DNA from 2 places in the Pseudomonas sp. DF11 genome. Region 1 is predicted to be linked to the other one. Evidence: riboswitches for the same ligand, from Rfam matches in the RefSeq annotation. Region 1 holds a riboswitch; the other holds the start of a gene.
The links. A riboswitch is a leader RNA that binds a small molecule or an ion and turns the genes downstream of it on or off. The one in region 1 is predicted to bind cobalamin.
Positions count from the first base shown of each region.

Region 2: it holds a riboswitch for cobalamin, as region 1 does, so the genes downstream of both, cobO (cob(I)yrinic acid a,c-diamide adenosyltransferase) here and cobW (cobalamin biosynthesis protein CobW) in region 1, are expected to answer to the same signal.

Region 1 covers NZ_JBYVYN010000009.1:174,675-185,838, reverse strand. The annotation lists gene metH (methionine synthase) at 1-2,821, opposite strand, end outside; gene AC30D9_RS24260 (fatty acid cis/trans isomerase) at 2,977-5,268, shown strand; gene nfuA (Fe-S biogenesis protein NfuA) at 5,385-5,969, shown strand; gene cobM (precorrin-4 C(11)-methyltransferase) at 6,072-6,818, opposite strand; gene AC30D9_RS24245 (cobalamin biosynthesis protein) at 6,896-7,300, opposite strand; gene AC30D9_RS24240 (CbtA family protein) at 7,297-7,992, opposite strand; gene AC30D9_RS24235 (CbtB domain-containing protein) at 8,004-8,192, opposite strand; cobalamin riboswitch at 8,294-8,516, opposite strand; cobalamin riboswitch at 8,730-8,942, shown strand; gene cobW (cobalamin biosynthesis protein CobW) at 9,040-10,104, shown strand; gene cobN (cobaltochelatase subunit CobN) at 10,108-11,164, shown strand, end outside.
Region 2 covers NZ_JBYVYN010000015.1:41,470-52,633, reverse strand. The annotation lists gene AC30D9_RS28310 (cobyric acid synthase) at 67-1,518, opposite strand; gene cobD (threonine-phosphate decarboxylase CobD) at 1,515-2,507, opposite strand; gene cbiB (adenosylcobinamide-phosphate synthase CbiB) at 2,500-3,408, opposite strand; gene bluB (5,6-dimethylbenzimidazole synthase) at 3,405-4,055, opposite strand; gene AC30D9_RS28290 (cobyrinic acid a,c-diamide synthase CobB) at 4,052-5,434, opposite strand; gene cobO (cob(I)yrinic acid a,c-diamide adenosyltransferase) at 5,431-6,042, opposite strand; cobalamin riboswitch at 6,121-6,489, opposite strand; gene AC30D9_RS28280 (hypothetical protein) at 6,648-7,232, shown strand; gene AC30D9_RS28275 (PQQ-dependent sugar dehydrogenase) at 7,336-8,646, shown strand; gene AC30D9_RS28270 (C40 family peptidase) at 8,842-9,378, opposite strand; gene AC30D9_RS28265 (C40 family peptidase) at 9,544-10,170, opposite strand; gene hda (DnaA regulatory inactivator Hda) at 10,382-11,086, opposite strand.

The sequences.
Region 1 (11,164 bases):
CAATGTTGTCCAGCACCTTGGCGCCGGTAAAGGTCGGCTTGACCGGCTGGTAGCTGCTCCAGTCGAACTGCGGCTTCTTGGCCACGGCGGCGGGGTAGCTCAGGCGCTCGGTGCGGGCACTGCGGTTGGCGGTGCGTTCACGCACGTCCATGTAGTCCAGGCGGGTCTTCTCGACGAACGCCGGCTTGAGTTCCTTGGACAGCAACTGCGTGGCCACGCCAACGGCGCGGGAGGCATCGGTGACGTAGATCACCGCGTCGTTGCTGTACTTGGGCTCGATCTTCACCGCCGTGTGGGCCTTGGACGTCGTCGCGCCGCCGATCATCAACGGCAGGTGGAAGTCCTGGCGCTGCATCTCGCGCGCCACATGCACCATCTCATCCAGCGACGGGGTAATCAGGCCGGAGAGACCGATGATGTCGCATTTCTGCTCCCTGGCCACCTGCAGGATCTTCTCCGCCGGCACCATCACGCCCAGGTCGACAACGTCATAGCCGTTGCAACCGAGCACCACGCCGACGATGTTCTTGCCGATGTCATGAACGTCGCCCTTGACCGTGGCCATGAGGATCTTGCCCTTGGCCTCCGGCTTGTCGCCTTTTTCCGCCTCGATGAACGGAATCAGGTGGGCCACGGCCTGTTTCATCACCCGTGCGGACTTGACCACCTGGGGCAGGAACATTTTGCCGGCGCCAAACAGGTCGCCGACGATGTTCATGCCGGCCATCAGCGGGCCTTCGATGACCTCGATCGGCCGGGCGAAAGACAGTCGCGATTCCTCGGTATCTTCAACGATGTGGGTGGTGATGCCCTTGACCAGCGCATGTTCCAGGCGCTTGTTCACCTCCCAGCCGCGCCACTCCTCGGTTTCCGCTTCCTTGACGCTGCCGTCACCCTTGTACTTGTCGGCGATGGCGAGCAGGGCGTCGGTGCCTTCGGGGGTACGGTTGAGGATCACGTCTTCCACGGCGTCGCGCAACTCCACCGGGATCTGGTCGTAGATCTCCAGTTGGCCGGCGTTGACGATGCCCATGGTCAGGCCCGCGCGGATCGCATAGAGCAGGAACACCGAGTGGATCGCCTCGCGCACCGGATTGTTGCCGCGGAACGAGAACGACACATTGGACACGCCACCGGAGGTCAGCGCGTAGGGCAGTTCATCGCGGATGTAGGCGCAGGCGTTGATGAAGTCCACGGCATAGTTGTTGTGCTCTTCGATACCGGTGGCGACGGCGAAGATGTTCGGGTCGAAGATGATGTCTTCCGGCGGGAAGCCGACTTCGTTGACCAGGATGTCGTAGGAGCGCTTGCAGATTTCCTTCTTGCGTGCCTCGGTATCGGCCTGGCCGGCTTCGTCGAAGGCCATCACCACCACGGCGGCGCCGTAGCGCTTGCACAGCTTGGCGTGATGGATGAACTGCTCGACGCCTTCCTTCATGCTGATGGAGTTGACGATGCCCTTGCCCTGGATGCACTTGAGGCCGGCCTCGATCACTTCCCATTTCGACGAGTCGATCATGATCGGCACGCGGGAAATGTCCGGTTCGCCGGCAATCAGATTGAGGAAGGTCACCATGGCCTTCTTCGAATCGAGCATGCCCTCGTCCATGTTGATGTCGATCACCTGGGCGCCGGCCTCGACCTGTTGCAGGGCCACTTCCAGGGCTTCGGTGTAGTTGTCCTCGCGAATCAGCCGGGCGAACTTGGCGGAACCGGTGATGTTGGTCCGCTCGCCAACGTTGACGAACAAGGAACTGCGATCGATGGTGAACGGTTCCAGGCCCGACAGGCGGCAAGCCCGTGGGATCTCCGGGATTGGCCGCGGCGCATAGCCGGCCACGGCCTTGGCGATGGCTTCGATGTGCGCCGGGGTGGTGCCGCAGCAGCCGCCGACGATGTTCAGGAAGCCGCTCTGGGCGAATTCCTCGATGACTTTGGCGGTCTGGGCGGGCAACTCATCGTATTCACCGAACTCATTGGGCAGGCCGGCGTTCGGGTGGGCCGAGACATGGGTGCTGGCCTTGTTCGACAGCTCTTCGAGGTACGGGCGCAATTCGCTGGCGCCCAGGGCGCAGTTCAAGCCCACGGAGATTGGCTTGGCGTGGGCCACGGAGTTCCAGAACGCTTCGGTGGTCTGCCCGGAGAGGGTGCGGCCGGAGGCGTCGGTGATGGTGCCGGAGATCATGATCGGCAACTCAACGCCCAACTCTTCGTAGACCCCTTGCACGGCAAAAATCGCTGCCTTGGCGTTCAGTGTGTCGAAAATGGTTTCGATCAGGATCAGGTCGGCGCCGCCTTCGATCAGGCCCTTGGTGGCCTCGGTGTAGTTCTCCACCAGTTCGTCGAAGGTCACGTTGCGGTAGCCGGGGTTGTTCACGTCCGGCGACAGCGAGCAGGTGCGGCTGGTCGGGCCGAGCACGCCGGCGACGAAGCGCGGTTTGTCCGGGGTTTCCAGGGTCTTGGCGTCGGCCACCTTGCGGGCCAGGCGGGCGCCTTCCAGGTTCAGCTCGTAGGCCAGGCCCTGCATGCCGTAGTCGGCCTGGGACACCTGGGTGGCGTTGAAGGTGTTGGTTTCCAGGATGTCGGCGCCGGCATCCAGGTAGGCTTTTTCGATGGCGCCGATCACGTCGGGACGGCTGAGCACCAGCAAATCGTTGTTGCCTTTGACGTCGCTCGGCCAGTCGGCAAAACGCTTGCCGCGGTAGTCCTGTTCTTCCAGCTTGTAGCTCTGGATCATCGTGCCCATGCCGCCGTCGAGGATCAGGATGCGTTCCTTGAGGGCTTGCTGGAGAAGATAAAGGCGAGCGCTGCGATCGGACATAGGACTACCTGGAAAAAAGACCATTACGAAGGCCGGGATGATAGCAAACCTGTGCTGGATTTGATCATGATGGGGTTTTGCATGAATATCGCTCATGTTTGCAAGGCGATGCTGGCCCGGTAGAATCGCCGGACTATCTCTTAGGGACCCGAGACATGCCGTACCGCGTCTTATTCGGCAGTCTGTTGCTGCTGTTGTCTATTACCGCAGCCGCCGGGAGTCCCGCTCCCGCGATCTCCTACACTCGCGACATCCAGCCGATCTTCACGGAAAAATGCGTGGCCTGCCATGCCTGCTACGATTCCGCCTGCCAGTTGAACCTGGGCAGCGGCGAAGGCGTTGCCCGGGGCGCGAGCAAGCTGTCGGTGTATGACGGCGAGCGGCGCCAGGCGGCCGACCCGACCCGCTTGTTCTATGACGCCTCGGGCCAGCGCGCCTGGCAGCGCAAGGGCTTCTACTCAGTGCTCGACGCCCAGGGCAGCCAGGCTGCCTTGATGGCGCGGATGCTGGAGCTGGGCCACAGTGCGCCGTTGCAGCCCAACGCCAAGCTACCGGAAGACATCGTGCTCGGGCTCAACCGGGATAACAGTTGCCCGATGCCTGGACAATTCGACGAGTACGCTGCCACCCATCCCCGGGAAGGCATGCCCTTGGCCGTCACCGGCCTGACCGACCAGCAATACCAGACCCTGCAGCGCTGGCTGGCCGCCGGCGCTCCCATCGATCAGCAGGCCCTGGCCCCGAGCGCCGCCGAAGCCTTGCAAGTGGTGCAATGGGAAAACCTGCTCAACGCCCCCGGTGCCCGGGAAAGCCTGGTGGGCCGCTGGTTGTTCGAGCATTGGTTCCTGGCGCATATCTATTTCAAGGACGGCGAACCGGGGCATTTCTTCCAATGGGTGCGTTCGCGCACTCCCACCGGCCAGCCCATCGACCTGATCAACACCCGCCGTCCGAACGACGATCCCGGCACTCGCGTTTATTACCGGCTCTGGCCGGTGCAAGGGGTGATCGTGCACAAGACCCACATCACCTATGGCTTGAGCGCGGCGAAGATGGCGCGGATCAAGAGCCTGTTCTACAGCGGCAAATGGCAGGTCAGCGCCTTGCCGGGCTACGGGCCGGAGCGCCGGGCCAATCCGTTTTCCACGTTTGAAGCGATTCCGGCGCAAGCGCGCTACCAGTTCATGCTCGATAACGCCGAGTATTTTGTGCGCACCTTCATCCGCGGGCCGGTGTGCCGGGGCCAGATCGCCACGGATGTGATCCGTGACAATTTCTGGGCGTTGTTCCAGGCTCCCGAGCATGACCTGTACATCACCGACCCGAACTACCGCGGCCAGGCCACGCCGTTGCTGGCGATGCCCGGGCAGAACGATGACGTGGGCAGCGTTCTCAGCCTGTGGCTCGACTACCGCGACAAACGCAACGAGTACGAAGCCTTGCGCCGCGACAACTATGCCGAGCTTCCGGCGCCGAGCTGGTCGACGTTATGGGCCGGCAATGACAATGCGCTGTTGAGCATTTTCCGGCATTTCGACAGTGCTTCGGTCACCAAGGGATTGATCGGGGAGGTGCCACAGACGATGTGGCTGTTCGATTTCCCGTTGCTGGAGCGTACCTATTACCAGTTGGCGGTGAATTTCGATGTGTTCGGCAACGTCTCCCATCAGGCCCAGACTCGCTTGTATTTCGACCTGATCCGCAACGGCGCGGAGCAGAATTTCCTGCGCTTGATGCCGGCCGACTCCCGGGAAGGCTACCTCGACGACTGGTATCAGGCCGGCGGCAAGTTCAAGATGTGGCTCGATTATGAGTCCATCGACAATGACAAGCCGACCGCCCTCAAGCTCGACGAACGCGACCCCAAGCGCGATTTTGCCCAGCAATTGCTGGCCCGTTATGGCGACCTGAATGCGCGGCCCGATCCGATCAACCGTTGCGACGGCGCCTACTGCTCGCGGCCGAACATCGATCCGACGTTGCAAAACGCCGAGCAGGCCCTCAGTCGGCTGGTGTCGCGCCCGGCGGCGGGGCTCAAGGTGATCGACCAACTGCCGGAAGCGACCCTGCTGCGCATCGAAACCGCCAGCGGTCATCGTGAGGTCTACAGCCTGCTGCGCAACCGTGCCCACAGCAACGTGGCGTTCCTGTTGGGCGAGGAGATGCGCTACCAGCCGGGTCTGGACACGCTGACGGTCTATCCGGGCGTGCTCAGCAGCTACCCGAACTTCATCTTCAACATCCCCGCCGGGCAGGTGCCGGCGTTTGTCGATGCCATGGAAAACGCCCAGGACGTGCCGGCGTTCGAGCGGATCGTCGAGCGCTGGGGGATTCGTCGCAGCCACCCGCAGTTCTGGGACTACTTCCATGATCTGGACCGTTATATCCAGGAAACGGAGCCTCTGGAGGCCGGTGTGCTGGACATGAATCGCTACCAGAACCTCTGATCGGGAGGCCCGGCGACGGAACCCGTCGCCGCTGGCTGCTTTCCCGACAAAAATACTGGGACTTTGTCCGGCGCGTTGATTGGCGTAAACTGCCGACAAGCCTGCGAGGAGTTCCCATGACCGCTATTACGATTACCGATGCCGCCCACGATTACCTGGCCGACCTGCTGTCCAAGCAGAACACCCCAGGTATCGGGATCCGCATCTTCATCACCCAGCCCGGCACCCAGTACGCTGAGACGTGCATTGCCTACTGCAAGCCGGGGGAAGAGAAAGCCGAAGACACCGCGCTGGGGCTCAAGAGCTTCACCGCCTACATCGACTCGTTCAGCGAAGCGTTCCTGGACGATGCGGTGGTCGACTACGCCACCGACCGCATGGGCGGCCAGTTGACCATCAAGGCGCCGAACGCCAAGGTGCCGATGGTCAATGCCGACAGCCCGGTCAACGAGCGCATCAATTACTATCTGCAAACCGAAATCAACCCGGGGCTGGCCAGCCACGGCGGCCAGGTTTCGCTGATCGACGTGGTGGAAGACGGTATCGCCGTGCTCCAGTTCGGCGGCGGCTGCCAGGGCTGCGGCCAGGCTGACGTGACCTTGAAGGAAGGCATCGAGCGCACCTTGCTCGAGCGCATTCCAGAGCTCAAGGGCGTGCGCGACGTGACCGACCACACGCAGAAAGAAAACGCCTACTACTGATAGGTGTTCGCTGCGGATATAAAAAACGGTGCCCGTGAGCACCGTTTTTTTATGGGCGCAGATCCGACCGCCGCCAATCCCTGTTGGCTCTTGCTGATTGAGTCAAGGCCTGTAGAGATGCGCATGCCCGGCGCGGTACAGCGACGATTCGCTGAACACCTCATTACCCAGCACGCGCCCCACCAGAATCAGCGCCGTACGGCGAAAACCCTTGGCCTGCACCTTCTCGGAGATATCGGCCAGCGTCCCCAGCACCCATTCCTGATCCGGCCAGGTCGCCCGGTGAATCACCGCGATTGGACAATCGGCGCCGTAGTGGGGCAGCAGTTCGTCGACGATTTTTTCCAGATGATTGACCCCCAGGTGAATCGCCATGGTCGCCCCGTGTTGCGCCAGGCTGCTGAGTTCTTCCCCAGCGGGCATCGGGCTTTTGTCTGCGTAGCGGGTGAGAATCAGGCTTTGGGAGATGTCCGGCAAGGTCAGTTCGGCGCCCAGCAGGGCGGCGCAGGCTGAGGTCGCGGTGACGCCTGGGATGATCTCGAAAGGGATGTCCAGTTCCCGCAGGCAACGAATCTGCTCACCGATGGCACCGTACAGGCTCGGGTCGCCAGAGTGCACCCGGGCCACGTCCTGCCCCTTGAGATGGGCGCTCTTGATCAATTCGATGATCTGTTCCAGGTGCAGCTCGGCGCTATTGATCACCTGTTCGGCGCGATGGCCTTCAATTACCGCCGTTGGCACCAGGGATCCGGCGTAGATGATCACCGCGCAGTTGCGGATCAGTCGTTGGCCTTTGACTGTGATGAGGTCCGGGTCGCCGGGGCCGGCGCCGATGAAGTAAACGGTCATGACCGGCTCCTGTGAAAGATGGGTGAGCGTCGTCCAGATGAAGATCGCTCATGATCCTGGGGGCGGATTATCGGGATTTACGACGCGCGCGCCAATGCCAACGTGCTCATGGGGCCTTTTTGACGGGGAATCAGCAGCATCGCGGGCGTCGTGCCCAATTGGTCGGCCAGGGCCAGGGCGGCGCTTTCGGCGATGCCATAGCAGCCTGTGCGTTCGAAGGCGATCTCGGAGCGGTGACTGAGTCGCCCCTGGTAGCCGGCCAACTGCTCGGCGCTGAAGCAAGTCAGCGGCAGCGCCAGTTGTTCGGCCAGCTCCAGCAGGCCCGGTTCGTCACGCTTGAGGTCGATACTGGCCAGGGCTTGCACCTGATCGAGCGCAATGCCGTGGGCCAGCAGTGTCTGGTCGAGCAAGGCCCGCAGCGTACTGGCCGGGCAACCACGCTGGCAGCCCAGGCCGATCACCAGGATCGGCTCGGTGGTCATGCGTCGTGGTGGGTTTGGCTATCGCGGCGAAACAGCCAGGCGCTGATCAGGCCCAGGGCCAGCCAGAACGCGATGTTGGTCAACTGCGAGGCGATCTTGAATTGGCTTTCCAGCGCTTCGGGCGCCAGCATCGAGTGAACTTCCGGCTGCGGTGCGCCGATGACATGGGGCACCAGCAACGTCGCCACGCCCAGCAGCTTGAGCAGCCAATGTCTGCCGAAGGCGATCAGGGCGATGCCCACCGCCGTGGACGCCGCAGTGCCGATCCACCACATCTGCCGCTGGGCCAGGTCGGCTGCAGCGGTGCCGGGTAGTTCCGGTGGCAGGCCGAGGGTCGGCGCGAGGACAAAGGTGGCGTAACCGGCCAGGCCCCAAAGCAGCCCCTGGGAAGTGCGAGTCGGGGCGCGCAAGGTGTACAGGCCCGCCAACATCAGGGCGAAACCCACCGCGACCACCAGGTTGCCGCCGGTGGTGGACAGCACGCGCTGCCAGCCATCTTCCGGTTCCCAGGCTTCGGCATCATGGGTGTGGGCAACGCCGTCGGCGTGTTCGTGGACCTCGGCGGCTGGAGCCTTCTCATAGGTTTCAGCCTGGAGAATCAGCGGTGATACCCAGAAACTTTGCAGCAGGGTCAGCAGCAGGGCGGCCAGCAAGCCGCTGAAACCGGCGGTCTGCGCGATACGCTTGATCATGTCGTCGGTTCTCAATGGCACGGGAAGGCGGCGCTGTGGCGGGTGTCGTGGGCCGCGTTGTGCACCGCTTCGATGTGGGAGAAACCGGCGAAATAGACCAGGCCGGCGCCCAGGATCGAGGCCAGGATCGCGGCGCTCAGGCGTTGGCTCAGGGTAGTGGTGCTGCTGGCGGTGCGGGCGGTGCTGCTGATGGTCGACATGGCGCTTCCCTCTGTTCTTGTTCAGTGGGTGATTCGAGCGCAATGAAACCCCGGGCGAAAGCCCGCCAAGGTTCGAACAGCGCCCGCCCACCGCGGGTTTGTTGATGCTTGAGTCATGGGCCGGTCTCCGGGCTTGCGAGGGGCCGGGCTTGTGCCTGGCCTGCAAGCGTCACCTTCCCATGTCGACAGACACAGTGGTTCAGACGCTTCGCTCGCTTACCGTTGCGGGGGCAGCACCGGACTGACGTGGCCTTGAAGTAAAGCACACGATTCACCGGTTTCCCGTTTCACCCTGTGAAGGGCACCCGTAACTAGGCGCACAGGAGAGCATGGGCGGGGGCGGGACGTCAATTGGCATGGGTTTGCAGATTGACAGCGAGTTGAACCCATCGCGAGCAGGCTCGCTCCCACAATGAATCGCGCCGGACACAACATTCATGTTCAACCAAGATCAACTGTGGGAGCGAGCCTGCTCGCGATGAGGCCAGCGCATGCACCGCAAAACGCTCTGGAGATTGACCCGCCCCCACACCCTGCGTAGCCTTGCATCTTCGAGGTTCTTCGGCCTGTGCCGAAGCTAAGAAGGGAACGCGGTCCAAGCCGCGGCTGCCCCCGCAACTGTGAACGGTGCTGTTTCTGCAAGGCCACTGTGCATGCCCTTTACACCAGGCGCACGGGAAGGCGCAGCAATCGCCAGTCAATGACTGGCCCGCCGTCAGCCAGGAGACCTGCCTCGACGCAGATTCTCACTACAACCGGGCGGGGTGATCCGGTGGCGAAATCTTCCGCGCATGCCTTGCCTGCGGTTGTCGTCCCGTTTGCCCGCCACTTTGCCAAGGGGCATCGGATGAAAACACTGGCCAAACTTCCCGTCACCATCGTCACCGGTTTCCTCGGCTCGGGTAAAACCACCTTGCTGCGGCACATGCTCGACAACGCCCAGGGCCGCCGCATCGCCGTGATCGTCAACGAGTTCGGCGAGCTGGGCATCGACGGCGAGATCCTCAAGCAGTGCTCCATCGGTTGCACCGAAGAAGAAGCCAACGGCCGTGTCTACGAACTGGCCAACGGTTGCCTGTGCTGCACGGTGCAGGAAGAGTTCTTCCCGGTGATGCGCGAGCTGGTGGCCCGGCGCGGCGACCTCGACCACATCCTCATCGAAACCTCCGGCCTGGCCCTGCCCAAGCCGTTGGTCCAGGCCTTCCAGTGGCCGGAAATCCGCAGCGCCTGCACCGTCGATGCGGTAATCACGGTGGTCGACAGCCCGGCCGTGGCCGCCGGCACCTTCGCCGCCTTCCCTGACCAGGTCGATGCCCAGCGCAAGCTCGACCCGAACCTGGACCACGAATCGCCGCTGCACGAACTGTTCGCCGACCAACTGGCCAGCGCCGACCTGGTGATCCTCAACAAGGCCGACCTGATCAGCCCTGAAGACCTGGCAAAAGTCCGCCTGGAAGTGGCCGAAGAGCTGCCGCCGGCGGTCAAGGTCATCGAAGCCAGCAGCGGTCGCCTGCCGTTGGACGTGCTGATCGGCCTGGGCGCCGGCTCCGAAGAACACATCGACAGCCGCCACAGCCACCACGATCATCACCATGACGGCGACGAAGACGACCATGATCATGACGCCTTCGACTCCATTTCCATCGAGTTGCCCCAGGCCGACGAAAGCCTGCTGCTGGACGCGTTGACACAACTGGTGGTCCAGCACAGCGTGCTGCGGGTCAAGGGTTTCGCGGCGATCCCGAACAAGCCGATGCGCTTGCTGATCCAAGGCGTCGGTACGCGGTTCGACAAGCATTTCGACCGCCAGTGGGGCGCCGATGAAGCGCGGGTCACCCGGCTGGTGCTGATCGGCCAGGCGCTCGATGCCGGGCTGCTTGAAGCGCAGTTGCGCGCCGCTCTCAGCGTCTAAGCCATGCACCTGCTCAGGACCCAGCCCGGCGGCTTTGTATCGGACGACAACATTGCTGACCTGGGGCAAACCCCAGCCGAACTGGTGATCCTGTGCAGCGGTGATTCCAGCCTGGCGCTACTGGCCGAAGCGGCCAGGCAGTTGCCAGGCGATTATCCGGAGTTTCGCCTCGCCAACCCGATGCAGGTGCAGAACCACGCCTCGGTGGACCTGTATTTCGAGGACGTACTGCGCCACGCCAAGGTCATCCTGTTGTCGCTGCACGGCGGCATCGGCTATTGGCGCTACGGCATCGAGCGCCTGATGGAATTGGCCGGGCGTGGGGTGAAGCTGATCCTGGTACCGGGGGATGATCGCCCGGACCCGGAGCTCAGTGACCTGAGCAACGTGCCCGTCGAGGATCGCGACCGGCTCTGGCAGTTCTTGCGCCAGGGTGGCTTGGGCAATGCCCTGGACCTGTTTCACAACCTGGGCAGCCAATGGTTCGGCCGTGATTATCCGTGGGAGGAACCGCAAGTCCTGCCGCGCACGGCGATTTATCACCCCGCAAACACCAACGCCAGCCTCGGCGATTGGCAAGCCGACTGGCGGGCCGATCTACCGGTGGCGGCGGTGCTGTTCTATCGCTCCCACCTGCAAGCGGCGAACACCGCGTTCATTGACGTGTTCTGCCAGCGCTTGCAAGTGGCGGGGCTCAATCCACTGCCGATTGCCGTGGCCAGCCTCAAGGAACCCGGTTGCCTCGCGCTGGTGGAAGATTGGCTGGATGAGGTCGAAGCCGGGGTGATTCTCAACACCACCGGCTTCGCCCAATCCAGCCCTGAAGCGCCGCACCTGCGGCCGTTTCGCCGCAACATCCCGGTGATCCAGGCGATCTGTGCCCAGGACAACGAACCCGGCTGGCGCGCCAGCGAACAGGGCCTGGGCTCGCGGGACCTGGCGATGCACATTGCCTTACCGGAGCTGGACGGACGGATCATCAGCCGCCCGATCAGTTTCAAGGACCTGGCCTGGCGCAGCGAGCGCAGCCAGAGCGATGTGGTCTGTTACCGGGCCGTGC
Region 2 (11,164 bases), on a different contig from region 1:
ATTCTGTGGTCATCAGAGATCCAATGTGGGAGCGAGCCTGCTCGCGATGAGGCCGACACAGCCACCTCAAACCCCACAGAGTTCACGCAACAGCCCAGTATCCAAATGCCGCTCCACCAGATCCGCCAACCGTTCGATATCCCGCTCGCGCAAGCCGTGGTAGTCCACCGTTTGCACATCCTGCAACCCGGCCCAGCGCAACAACGCGCTGCTGGCCTGGGGCGACTCGAACAGCCCATGCAGGTAGGTGCCGAACACCTGTCCGTCGAGGCTCTGGGCACCGTCGCAGCGGCCGTCTTCCAAGTGCACTGCGGCGTTTTCCAGGGCAGGGCCGGTGGTCACGCCCGCGTGAATTTCGTAGCCGCTAACCTCAGCCTCTTCCAAGGCCAATCGCCCGCGCACATTGCGCAGTTGTTTCTCATGTTCCAGGGTCGTTTCGAAGGCCAGCAGGCCCAGCCCGGCACTGGAACCCGCCGCACCTTCGAGCCCCAGCGGGTCGTGAACCTGCTGACCGAGCATCTGCAAGCCGCCGCAGATGCCCAGCAACTTGCCGCCGTAGCGCAAGTGACGCTGGATCGCCGTGTCCCAGCCGTTAGCGCGCAAGTAGGCCAGGTCGCTACGCACGCTTTTCGAACCGGGCAGGATGATCAGGTCGGCCGGCGAGATGGTTTGGCCGGGGCCGATGAATTGCAGGTCGACCTGCGGGTGCAGGCGTAACGGATCGAAATCGGTGTGGTTGCTGATGCGCGGCAACACCGGCACCACCACTTTCAGCACTTGCTCGGCCTTGTCGATCTGGCGCTGGTCGAGGCCGTCCTCGGCTTCCAGATGCAGGTCCATCACGTAGGGCAACACGCCGATCACCGGTTTGCCGGTGCGCGCCTCCAGCCAGTCCAGGCCAGGTTGCAGCAAGGCGATGTCGCCACGAAAGCGGTTGATGATGAAGCCCTTGACCCGCGCCTGCTCACTCGGTGATAGCAACTCCAGCGTACCGACCAGATGAGCGAACACCCCGCCGCGATTGATATCGGCGATCAGCAGCACCGGGCAGTCCACCGCCTCGGCAAAGCCCATGTTGGCGATGTCACCGGCGCGCAGATTGATCTCCGCTGGCGAGCCGGCGCCCTCCACCATCACCACTGGATACGCGGCGCTCAAACGTGCGTGGGAGGCGAGCACGGCTTGCATGGCGATGGCTTTGTAATCGTGATAGGCCACGGCGTTCATGGTGGTGACGGCGCGGCCGTGGATGATCACCTGGGCGCCGGTATCGCTGTTGGGCTTGAGCAAAACCGGGTTCATGTCGGTGTGCGGTTCGAGCCCGGCGGCCTGGGCCTGCACGGCTTGGGCGCGACCAATTTCACCGCCGTCGGCGGTCACAGCGCTATTGAGGGCCATGTTCTGCGGCTTGAACGGCACCACACTCACGCCCTGGCGCCTGACCCAGCGGCACAGCGCCGTGACCAGGGTACTTTTGCCGGCATCGGAGGTGGTGCCTTGCACCATCACTGTGGTCATTGAACGTCCTTGGCGTAGGCCTCGAAGGCCTGTTCGAGGCGCAGGAATTCGCTGTCGTCAGCCGGCAGTCCGAAGCGCAGGCTGCCGGTACTGGTGAACAACCGCAGGAGAATGCCGCGATGGGCCATGAAATCGTGAAGCCCCTGGGCGTGCTCGGTGACCAGCCACTGGAACAATCCGCAGCCGCCCTGAGGCTTGAAGCCGTGATGCTCGAGCATCAGCGCCAGGCGTTGGCTGCTGGCTTCGCAGCGTTGGCGCTGACGGGCGTGGGCATCGCTGTCCAGCAAGCACGCCTGGCCCAGTACCCGGGTCGGCCCGCTGACGGCCCACGGCCCGACCTGTTCGGCGAGCAACTTGAGCAAGCGGCGCTCGGCCAAGACAAACCCCAGGCGCACCCCGGCCAGGCCAAAGAACTTGCCGAACGAACGCAGCACGATCAGCCCGACCAGATGAGTGTGCGCCGCCAGGCTCAGCGACGGCGTGATGTCCATGAAGGCTTCATCCACCACCAGCCAGCCACCGCGCTGGGCCAGGCGGGCATGCCAGTCAAGCAAGCGCTCGGGCTCCAGGCTCAGGCCCGTGGGATTGTTTGGATTGACCACCACCAGCACGTCGAGGCTGTCGATGAAGAAATCCACCTCCGACGCCAACACTTCGCGCACGATGTAGCCGCTGCGGCGCCAGGCTTCGGCATGTTCGGCGTAACACGGCGAGAGCACGCCGACCTTGCCGGCCCGACGCAGGCGCGGCAACAACTGGATAGCCATCTGCGAACCAGCCACCGGCAGCACATCCAACGCACCGTAGTAATCGCAGGCGGCCTGCTCCAAGCCATCATCGGTTTCCGGCAAGCGTGCCCAGGCGCGCAGGGGAATCGCCGGGACCTCGAACGGCCAGGGCGCCAGGCCGCTGGACAGGTCGAGCCAATCAGCCTCGGCAATCCCGTATTGCCTGGCCGCGTTGCGCAGGCGTCCACCGTGCTCAAGCATAAAACTCAGCTCCCAGGCAGAGAATCAGCAACCACAACCATACCCCGCGCTGGACCAATTGCCAGCCGAGATCGATGGAGTCGGCACTGGCCGGCACACCTTCGCCCAAGGGCGGACGTTGGTGCAGCTCGCCGTGATAAACCGCCGCCCCGCCCAACTCGACGCCCAGCGCACCGGCCCCGGCGGCCATCACCGGCCCGGCGTTGGGGCTGTCCCAGGTTGGGCCCTGGGTGCGCCAGCATTTGAGCGCCAGGCGGGTCTTGCCGAGCAGCGCGTAGGTCAACGCCACCAGGCGCGCCGGAATGTAGTTGAGCACGTCGTCGATCTTCGCCGCCGCCCAGCCAAAACGCTCGAAGCGTTCATTGCGATAGCCCCACATGGCGTCGAGGGTATTGCTCAAGCGGTACAGCACCACGCCGGGCGCGCCAGCCACAGCGAACCAGAACAGCGCGGCGAACACCGCGTCGCTGCCGTTTTCCAGCACCGATTCGGTGGCGGCGCGGGCCACGGCTGTCTCGTCCAACTCGCGCGTCTCGCGACTGACCAGATAGCCGACACGCTGACGCGCTTGCTCCAGATCACCGCTGCGCAACGCCCGCGCCACCGGCTCGACATGCTCACCAAGGCTGCGCAGGCCGAGGGCACAGTACAACGCCAGGATCTCCACCAGCCAACCCACCACAGGCGCCCAGGACAGGGCCGTGGCCAGCAGGGTCAGCGGCACCACGGCGATGATCCACGCCGTCACCCCGTGGCTGCGCCAGCCGCGCCCGCCGGAATTGAAGCGCTGTTCGATGCGATCAGCAAAACCACCGAACGCCACCAACGGATGCCAGCGCCGGGGCTCGCCCAACAGCGCATCCAGCGCCACCGCGGCGGCACTGAGCAACGCCACGCTCATGGGCTCACTCCCCAACGATTTTCATACAGCAGTTCATTGAGCGGACGCGGCTGCGCCCAACCTTCCAGGGCGAGCATCGGCGCCGGATAAAACCCCTCGACCGGCCCCAGGCAAAGTACCGCCAGCGGCTTGGCCCCGGTGGGCAGGCCCAGCAGATCGGCCAGGGCCTGGGGTTCGAACAGCGATACCCAGCCCATCCCCAACCCTTCGGCGCGGGAGGCCAGCCACAGGTTCTGGATCGCGCAGGACAGCGAGGCCAGGTCCATTTCCGGCAAGGTCCGTCGACCGAAGATGTGCCGCTCGCGATCCTCCATCAACGCCGCCACCAGCACCTCGGCGCAGTCGTCGATGCCTTCGACCTTGAGCTTCATGAACTCATCGCTGCGCTCGCCCAGGGCCTCGGCGGTGCGGATGCGTTCCTGCTCCACCAGTTCGCGGATCTGCCCGCGCAAGGCGCGGTCGCTGATGCGGATGAATCGCCACGGTTGCATCAGGCCGACGCTGGGGGCCTGGTGCGCGGCTTCCAGCAGGCGGCGCAGCAAGGCCGGTTCGACCGTGCCGCCGGTGAAGTGGCGCATGTCACGACGTTCGGCGATGGCGCGGTAGATGGCGTCGCGTTCGGCTTGGGAGAAAGCGGTGTCTGTCATGGCCTCTTCGCGAGCAAGCCCGCTCCCACAGGGTTTAGGTGATCAAACGTGGGAGCGGGCTTGCTCGCGAAGGCGGCCTCAAGGTCAGGTGCAAACAACGCGGCAATCGCCCTGGGATTGGACGGAAAATAAAAGTGCACATAAGAAGCCGTCATCCGCCCCTGCCGGAATACCGCCTCCGCGCCTCGCCCGCCATTCGGGCTATGGCCACGGGCAATCGGTTCAAGTTCAGTGTTGGTCAGGGAATGATGGTAGGTGTGCCCACGCAGGTTGCCTTCCGGCAAATCCACCGATTGCAGCGCCAGGGCCGCCAGGCGCTTTTGCATCTGCGCATCGCCGGCCAACAATCCCAGCAGTTCGGCGCGCACGCCGTCGACATCGGTCAATGAATCGAGCAGATACAACATGCCGCCGCATTCGGCGAGCAACGGTTTATCGGCTGCGTGGTGGGCACGAATCGCGGCCAGCATCGGGGTATTGCGGGCCAGCACAACGTGGTGCAGCTCCGGATAACCACCAGGCAGATAAAGGCTGTCCGCCTCGGGCAGTTCGCTGTCATGGATCGGTGAAAAGAAGCTCAACTGCGCGCCCATGGCCCGCAGCAGATCGAGGCTTGCGCCATAGGTGAAGGCAAACGCTTCGTCCCGGGCCACGGCGATGCGCACACCGTCGAGCCATTGTTGTGGGTTGATCACCTCGGGGGCGGCGAACTCGACTGCCGGCGGCAGCGCCACTTCGCAACTGCCGGCCAGGGCGTCGGCCGCTGCATCAAGGCGCAGGTCGAGGTCGTTCAATTCGCTGGCCTGGACCAACCCGAGGTGGCGGCTGGGTAACTCGATGCCGGTTTCCCGGGACAACGCGCCGTACCAGCGTAGGCCTTCGGTCAGGCTGCCTTCGAGCAATTGTGCGTGGCGCAGGGTGCCGACGCGGTTGGCCAAGACCCCGGCGAATGGCAAGTCCGGCTGATAACGGGCCAGGCCCAAGGCCAGGGCGCCGAAAGTCTGGGCCATGGCCGTGCCGTCGATCACCGCCAGCACCGGCACACCGAAATGTCGCGCCAGATCGGCGCTGGAAGGGGTGCCGTCGAACAGCCCCATCACCCCTTCGATCAGGATCAGGTCCGCTTCAGCGGCGGCTTCCCACAACAGCCGGCGGCTTTCCTGCTCACCGACCATCCACATGTCCAATTGATAGACCGGCGCGCCGCTGGCGCGCTCGAGGATCATCGGGTCGAGAAAGTCCGGGCCGCACTTGAAGACGCGCACCTTGCGCCCCTGGTTGCGATGCAAACGGGCCAGGGCGGCGGTGACGGTGGTCTTGCCTTGCCCCGAGGCCGGAGCGGCGATCAGCACCGCCGGACAGTGGCGAGCATCACTCACAGTTCAACGCCTTTCTGCGCCTTGATGCCGGCCTGGAACGCGTGCTTGATCATGCCCATTTCGGTGACGGTGTCGGCCAGTTCGATCATCTCCGGCTTGGCACCACGCCCGGTCACCACCACATGCTGCATAGGTGGACGGGCTTGCAGATCGCTCAACACCTGATCGAGGTCGAGGTAGCCGTGTTTGAGGGCGATGTTCAGTTCATCGAGCACCACCAGGCCAATGGACGGATCGCTGAGCAATTGCCGCGACACCGCCCAAGCGGCTTCGGCGGCGGCGATATCACGCTGGCGGTCCTGGGTTTCCCAGGTGAAACCTTCGCCCATCACGTGAAAACGTACCTGCTCCGGGAAGCGGCGGAAGAACAGCTCTTCACCGGTGCTGTTGCGCCCCTTGATGAACTGCACCACTCCGCATTGCATACCGTGGCCCATGGACCGTGCGAGCATGCCAAACGCCGAGCTGCTCTTGCCCTTGCCGTTGCCGGTCAGCACCAGCAGCAGGCCGCACTCGTTCGGCGAGTTGGCGATGCGCTCGTCGATCACGGCTTTCTTGCGCAGCATGCGCGCCAGGTGGCGTTCGTCGCGATCGGGGGTGTCGGTCATGGAAGCTCTCCGTTGAGATTGGATAACGGCGGGCGGGCATAAAAAGGACGGCAGCGAGCCTGGCATCGCCCACCGTGATGCCGTTGGATGAATCAGGCCGGTCTCCGGGCTCATGAGCGGCGCAATGCCCGGCTGTGCGCCTTCCCATGTCTACGACACAGTGGTGAGTGGCCTGTGTAGCGAGTTCTGTCAGTTCAACTTCGGCGTCAGAAGTCCATATCCTGCGTTGCTGCTCCTCGCCATAGCGGGCTATGACTCGTCACAGCGCCTTGGCTATGGACTTCTGACATCCGAATTTGAACTGACGAACTCACCACACAGGCCACAGAGCACAGCGTTGACTCATTTACCGTTGCGGGGGCAGCGCCGGGTTCGTGTGCACTCACCGGCTTCCCTGTTTCACTCTATCGACCGGGGTCATAGAGCACCTGAAACAAGCGGCGAAGGTTAGAGGGTTGGGGGTGGAGCGTCAATTAAAGCCGCCATAGGACATGCACCGAACATTGGCCCTGATCAATAAAATGACGCCAATCTTGTGCCACGCTACGGCAAGTGATATCAAATAGGCATCACGACCCGATATCACAAGAACAAGAGGGCAAAACATGCAAGGCATGCTCATCAGCAATCCAAAACTGGAATTCCTGCGCCCGGTGCTGGAACGCTGGTTTGATTGTATCGACCGCTACAACGCCGTACGGGGCGATAACGACACCCCTTACTGGTTCGATGAACGGGCCAACCTTGGCCTGTTATCGGCCGCCGCCTGGATGGCCGAGATGGTCACGCTGCAGAACGCGCCGACCCGCAAGCAGAATGAAGAAGGCGAACGCAACGTCAGCGCCGATCTGTTCATCGCCGGTGCCGATGAACGCGCCTTTATCCAAGCCACCCAACGCTGGCCCAAGGTCACCAACCTGAACCTGACCCAGCCGCTGCTGGAAGCCACCAGCGACGCCAAGCGCATCAGCTACGCCAGCGACCTGAAGCTGGGCTGCCTGTTCGTCGCGCCGCAAAAGCCCCAGCAAAGCGCTACGCCCGAAGAATTGCAGGACATGGTCGACGACCTGCAGAAGGAAAACACCTGCGCCGTGGCCTGGTACTTCCCTTACGCCTACCGCAAGTTGCGCAACGAAGCAGGTCACTATCATCCGGGGATTGCGGTGCTGTTCAAACAGGCCCACGGCTGACTCGCCAGGACTGTGCGGAGCTTGCTGACACGCGCCTGCAGTTGAACCATCGCGTGTCTACGCTCCTCTATGAATAACTACATGCATTCATAGGGAAGCCAGCATGCTCAAGCCACCTCATCTTTTGGTCGTCGCCCTTGCCGCCGGGCTTGCCGCTTGTGGCGAGTCTTCCACGCTGCAAGTGTCCGATGGCACCGGTCCTGCGCCGAAACTGCCCGAACCGAACAAGACCCTCGTCCCTACCGTCAACATCGCCGAAGCCATCGGCTGGCCCGAAGGCGCCAAGCCAACCCCGGCCCAGGGCCTGCAAGTGGGCGCGTTCGCTGAAGGGCTGGACCATCCGCGCTGGCTTTATGTGTTACCCAACGGTGATGTGCTGGTGGCCGAAACCAACGCCCCGCCCAAGCCGGACGACGCCAAGGGCATCCGTGGCTGGGTGATGAAGAAGGTCATGGGCCGCGCCGGAGCCGGAGTGCCCAGCCCCAATCGCATCACGCTGTTGCGCGATACCAATCACGACGGCATCGCCGAAACCCGCACGGTGTTCCTGGAAAATCTCAACTCGCCGTTCGGCATGACCCTGGTGGGCAATGACCTGTATGTGGCCGATACCGACCGGCTGATCCGTTTTCCCTACAAGGACGGAGACACGCAAATCAAGGCGCAGCCGACCAAGGTCGTCGATCTGCCCGGAGGCACGCTCAACCACCACTGGACCAAAAACGTGATTGCCAGCCGCGACGGCAGCAAGCTGTATGTCACCACGGGCTCGAACAGCAACGTCGCGGAAAACGGCATGGAAGCCGAAGAAGGTCGCGCGGCCATCTGGGAAGTGGACCGTGCCAGCGGCAATCACCGGATCTTCGCCTCAGGCCTGCGCAACCCCAACGGCCTGGCCTGGGAGCCCCGCAGCGGCGCGCTGTGGACAGCGGTGAACGAACGGGATGAGATCGGCAGCGACCTGGTGCCGGACTACATCACATCGGTCAAGGACGGTGCCTTCTATGGCTGGCCCTACAGCTACTATGGGCAGCATGTCGATGCCCGGGTCGAACCGCAGAACCCGGCGCTGGTGGCCAAGGCCATCGCCCCGGACTACGCCGTCGGCCCTCACACCGCCTCACTGGGCCTGACGTTCGCCGAGGGCAGCACCTTGCCTGCGCCGTTTACCGAGGGGGCTTTCGTCGGCCAGCATGGTTCCTGGAACCGCAAGCCCCACAGTGGTTATAAAGTGATTTTCGTACCGTTCAGCGGCGGTAAACCGGTGGGGCAACCGGTGGATGTGTTGACCGGTTTCCTGAACGCCGACGAAAAAGCCCAGGGCCGGCCAGTGGGCGTCGTGATCGACAAGCAGGGTGGATTGCTGGTGGCTGATGATGTGGGGAACAAGATTTGGCGGGTGTCAGGCAAATAAGGCCGACACACCTTTGTGGCGAGGGGATTTATCCCCGCTGGGCTGCACAGCAGCCCTGAACCTCTGACCTCGATGTATCAGACAGCTCGCATTCAAGCATTCAATTTTTGGGGCTGCTTCGCAGCCCAGCGGGGCGGTGCGACGTTTCGCTAAATCCCCTCGCCACAAATTTTGCACTGAGCCAGGTAAAACACTTCAGGGATTACGCGCCAGGTGCTCCGGCTGCAACACCCGCTTGGCGCTCAGATAGGCTTTCTGCCAATAGCTCTTGGACAGGCTGTCGAGCTTGACCGTACCGCCAGTGGCCGGCGCGTGGACAAAACGGCCCTCGCCGACATAGATCCCGGCGTGGCTGACCTGGGAGCCGCCGTTGGTGGCGAAGAAAATCAGGTCGCCGGTCTGCAACGCGTCCTTGCCGACATCGGGGGCGCGCATGCCGATCATTTCGCGGGTAGAGCGCGGCAAGGAGATGCCAGCGGCATCGCGGTAGACATAACCGATCAGACCACTGCAATCAAAACCCGAGTCCGGCGTATTACCACCCCAACGATACGGCGTACCCACCAGGCCCAGGGCGCGGAAGAGCACGTCTTCGGCGGCTGGGGAAAAGGTTTGCGAGGGAGCAAAGACCACCGGTGCCCGCACGGGGGCTGGCGGCGGCGCAGGACGGCTGGCGCAGGCGCTGAGCAGCGCGGCGAAACACATGAGAGCGAGGCGGGCCGACGTCGACATATGCAGAACAATCCTGATCTGGATGCGGCTTTTCTGCCGTGGGCATGAAAACAAATCCGCCTGCGGAGTACGCAGGCGGATTGCCATCAATCAATGATCAAGGATTCTAGCGGCTATGACGCAAACTTCAAGTAAGACTTTAAGTTTGCCTTACAAACTGTGCGTTTACTTGCGGGCAGTGACCACGGTCGGAGCCATGGCAAGGGCGCGCTTGGCTTCGATGAAGGTCTTGCTCCAGTAGCTGTCGCCCAGGCTGTCGATTCGCACGCCACCGCTGCGACGGCTGCTGGAATGGATGAACTGGTTGTCACCCAGGTAGATACCGGCGTGGCTGACGCGACCACGACGACCGTTGGTGCTGAAGAACAGCAGGTCACCGGGTTCCAGTTGATTGCGAGCCACCAATGGGGCGTTCACGTTGATCATCTCGCGCGTGGAGCGCGGCAAGTTCATGCCGGCCTCTTCGCGGAACAGGTAACCGATGAAACCGCTGCAATCGAAGCCAGCTTCAGAGGTACCGCCAAAACGGTAGCGGGTACCGATCAAGGACATGCCACGTTCCAGGATGCTGTCGGCCAGTACTGGAAGCTGGTAAGGCTTGCTGCCGGCGAAGGCTGCGAGCTCTTTGTCGGAGGCCATTTCTTCCTGGAACGCAATGGAGGAAGACTGGGCGGTAACGGAGTTCTTGACCTGTGGCTGGGGCGCTTGCTGGGACACTGGGGAGTGGGCAGCGCAACCGAACAACAGGGTAACGAGTGCGAGAGGCACGAGGGGTGCGAAGCGATTTAGCATGGGCACGACCGTGGCTGAATAGTAAAGATGGCGAGACTATGCCTTCTATCAACCTCATTTGCAAATTCAATCGATGCAAATGTGACTTCTCGGTTTCGCGTTTACATCTAAGCGCTTAAGCCCATTTTGAATCCTACGTAGCCTGCAGCCCAGCAGGGCCGCGGGTTTCGCCGCGGCCAAAGCAGGCCAAGAGCCACTAGTCGGATAGGTTCTACCAGCCCAAGGTTTCTTTCAAAAAAGGAATAGTCAGCTTGCGTTGGGCCTGGAGTGAGGCCTGGTCGAGACGTTCGAGCAATTCGAACAAGGCGCTCATGCTGCGGGTGCCACGGGTGAGAATGAAATGCCCGACTTCATCGGTCAGGTGCAGGCCACGTCGGGAAGCGCGCAGCTGCAAGGCACGGAGCTTGTCTTCGTCGGACAGCGGGCGCATCTGGAAAATCAACGCCAGGGTGAGACGGGACTTGAGGTCCGCCAGCTTCACTGGCAGCTCCCGAGGTGACGTCGATGCGGCGATCAGCAAGCGCCGACCACTGTCGCGCAACCGATTGAACAGATGAAACAGCGCCTCCTCCCAATCAGCCTTACCAGCCACGGCTTGGAGATCATCCAGGCAGACCAGTTCGTACTGTTCGAGGTTATCGAGGATTTCAACGCCGCGATCGAGCAGCTCGGCCAACGGCAGGTACACCGCCGGTTCGCCCAATTGCTCGAAGCGCAGGCACGCCGCCTGCAACAGGTGCGTGCGTCCTACCCCATCCTTGCCCCACAGGTAAATCAGGCTCTCGGTCCAGCCGGCGTCGGCTTCGCAAAGCCGCTCGACATAGCCGAGTGCAGCGGCATTGGCGCCTGGGTAGTAGTTGATAAAGGTGGCGTCATCACGCAGACGCACACCTAGGGGCAGCTGAATCGGTTTCATGCGGACTGAACAGTTCCCAAGGAACCGTTAGTGGCCTCTGTGTGAAGTGCGCAAAGTTTATACCCGTGGCGCGGACCG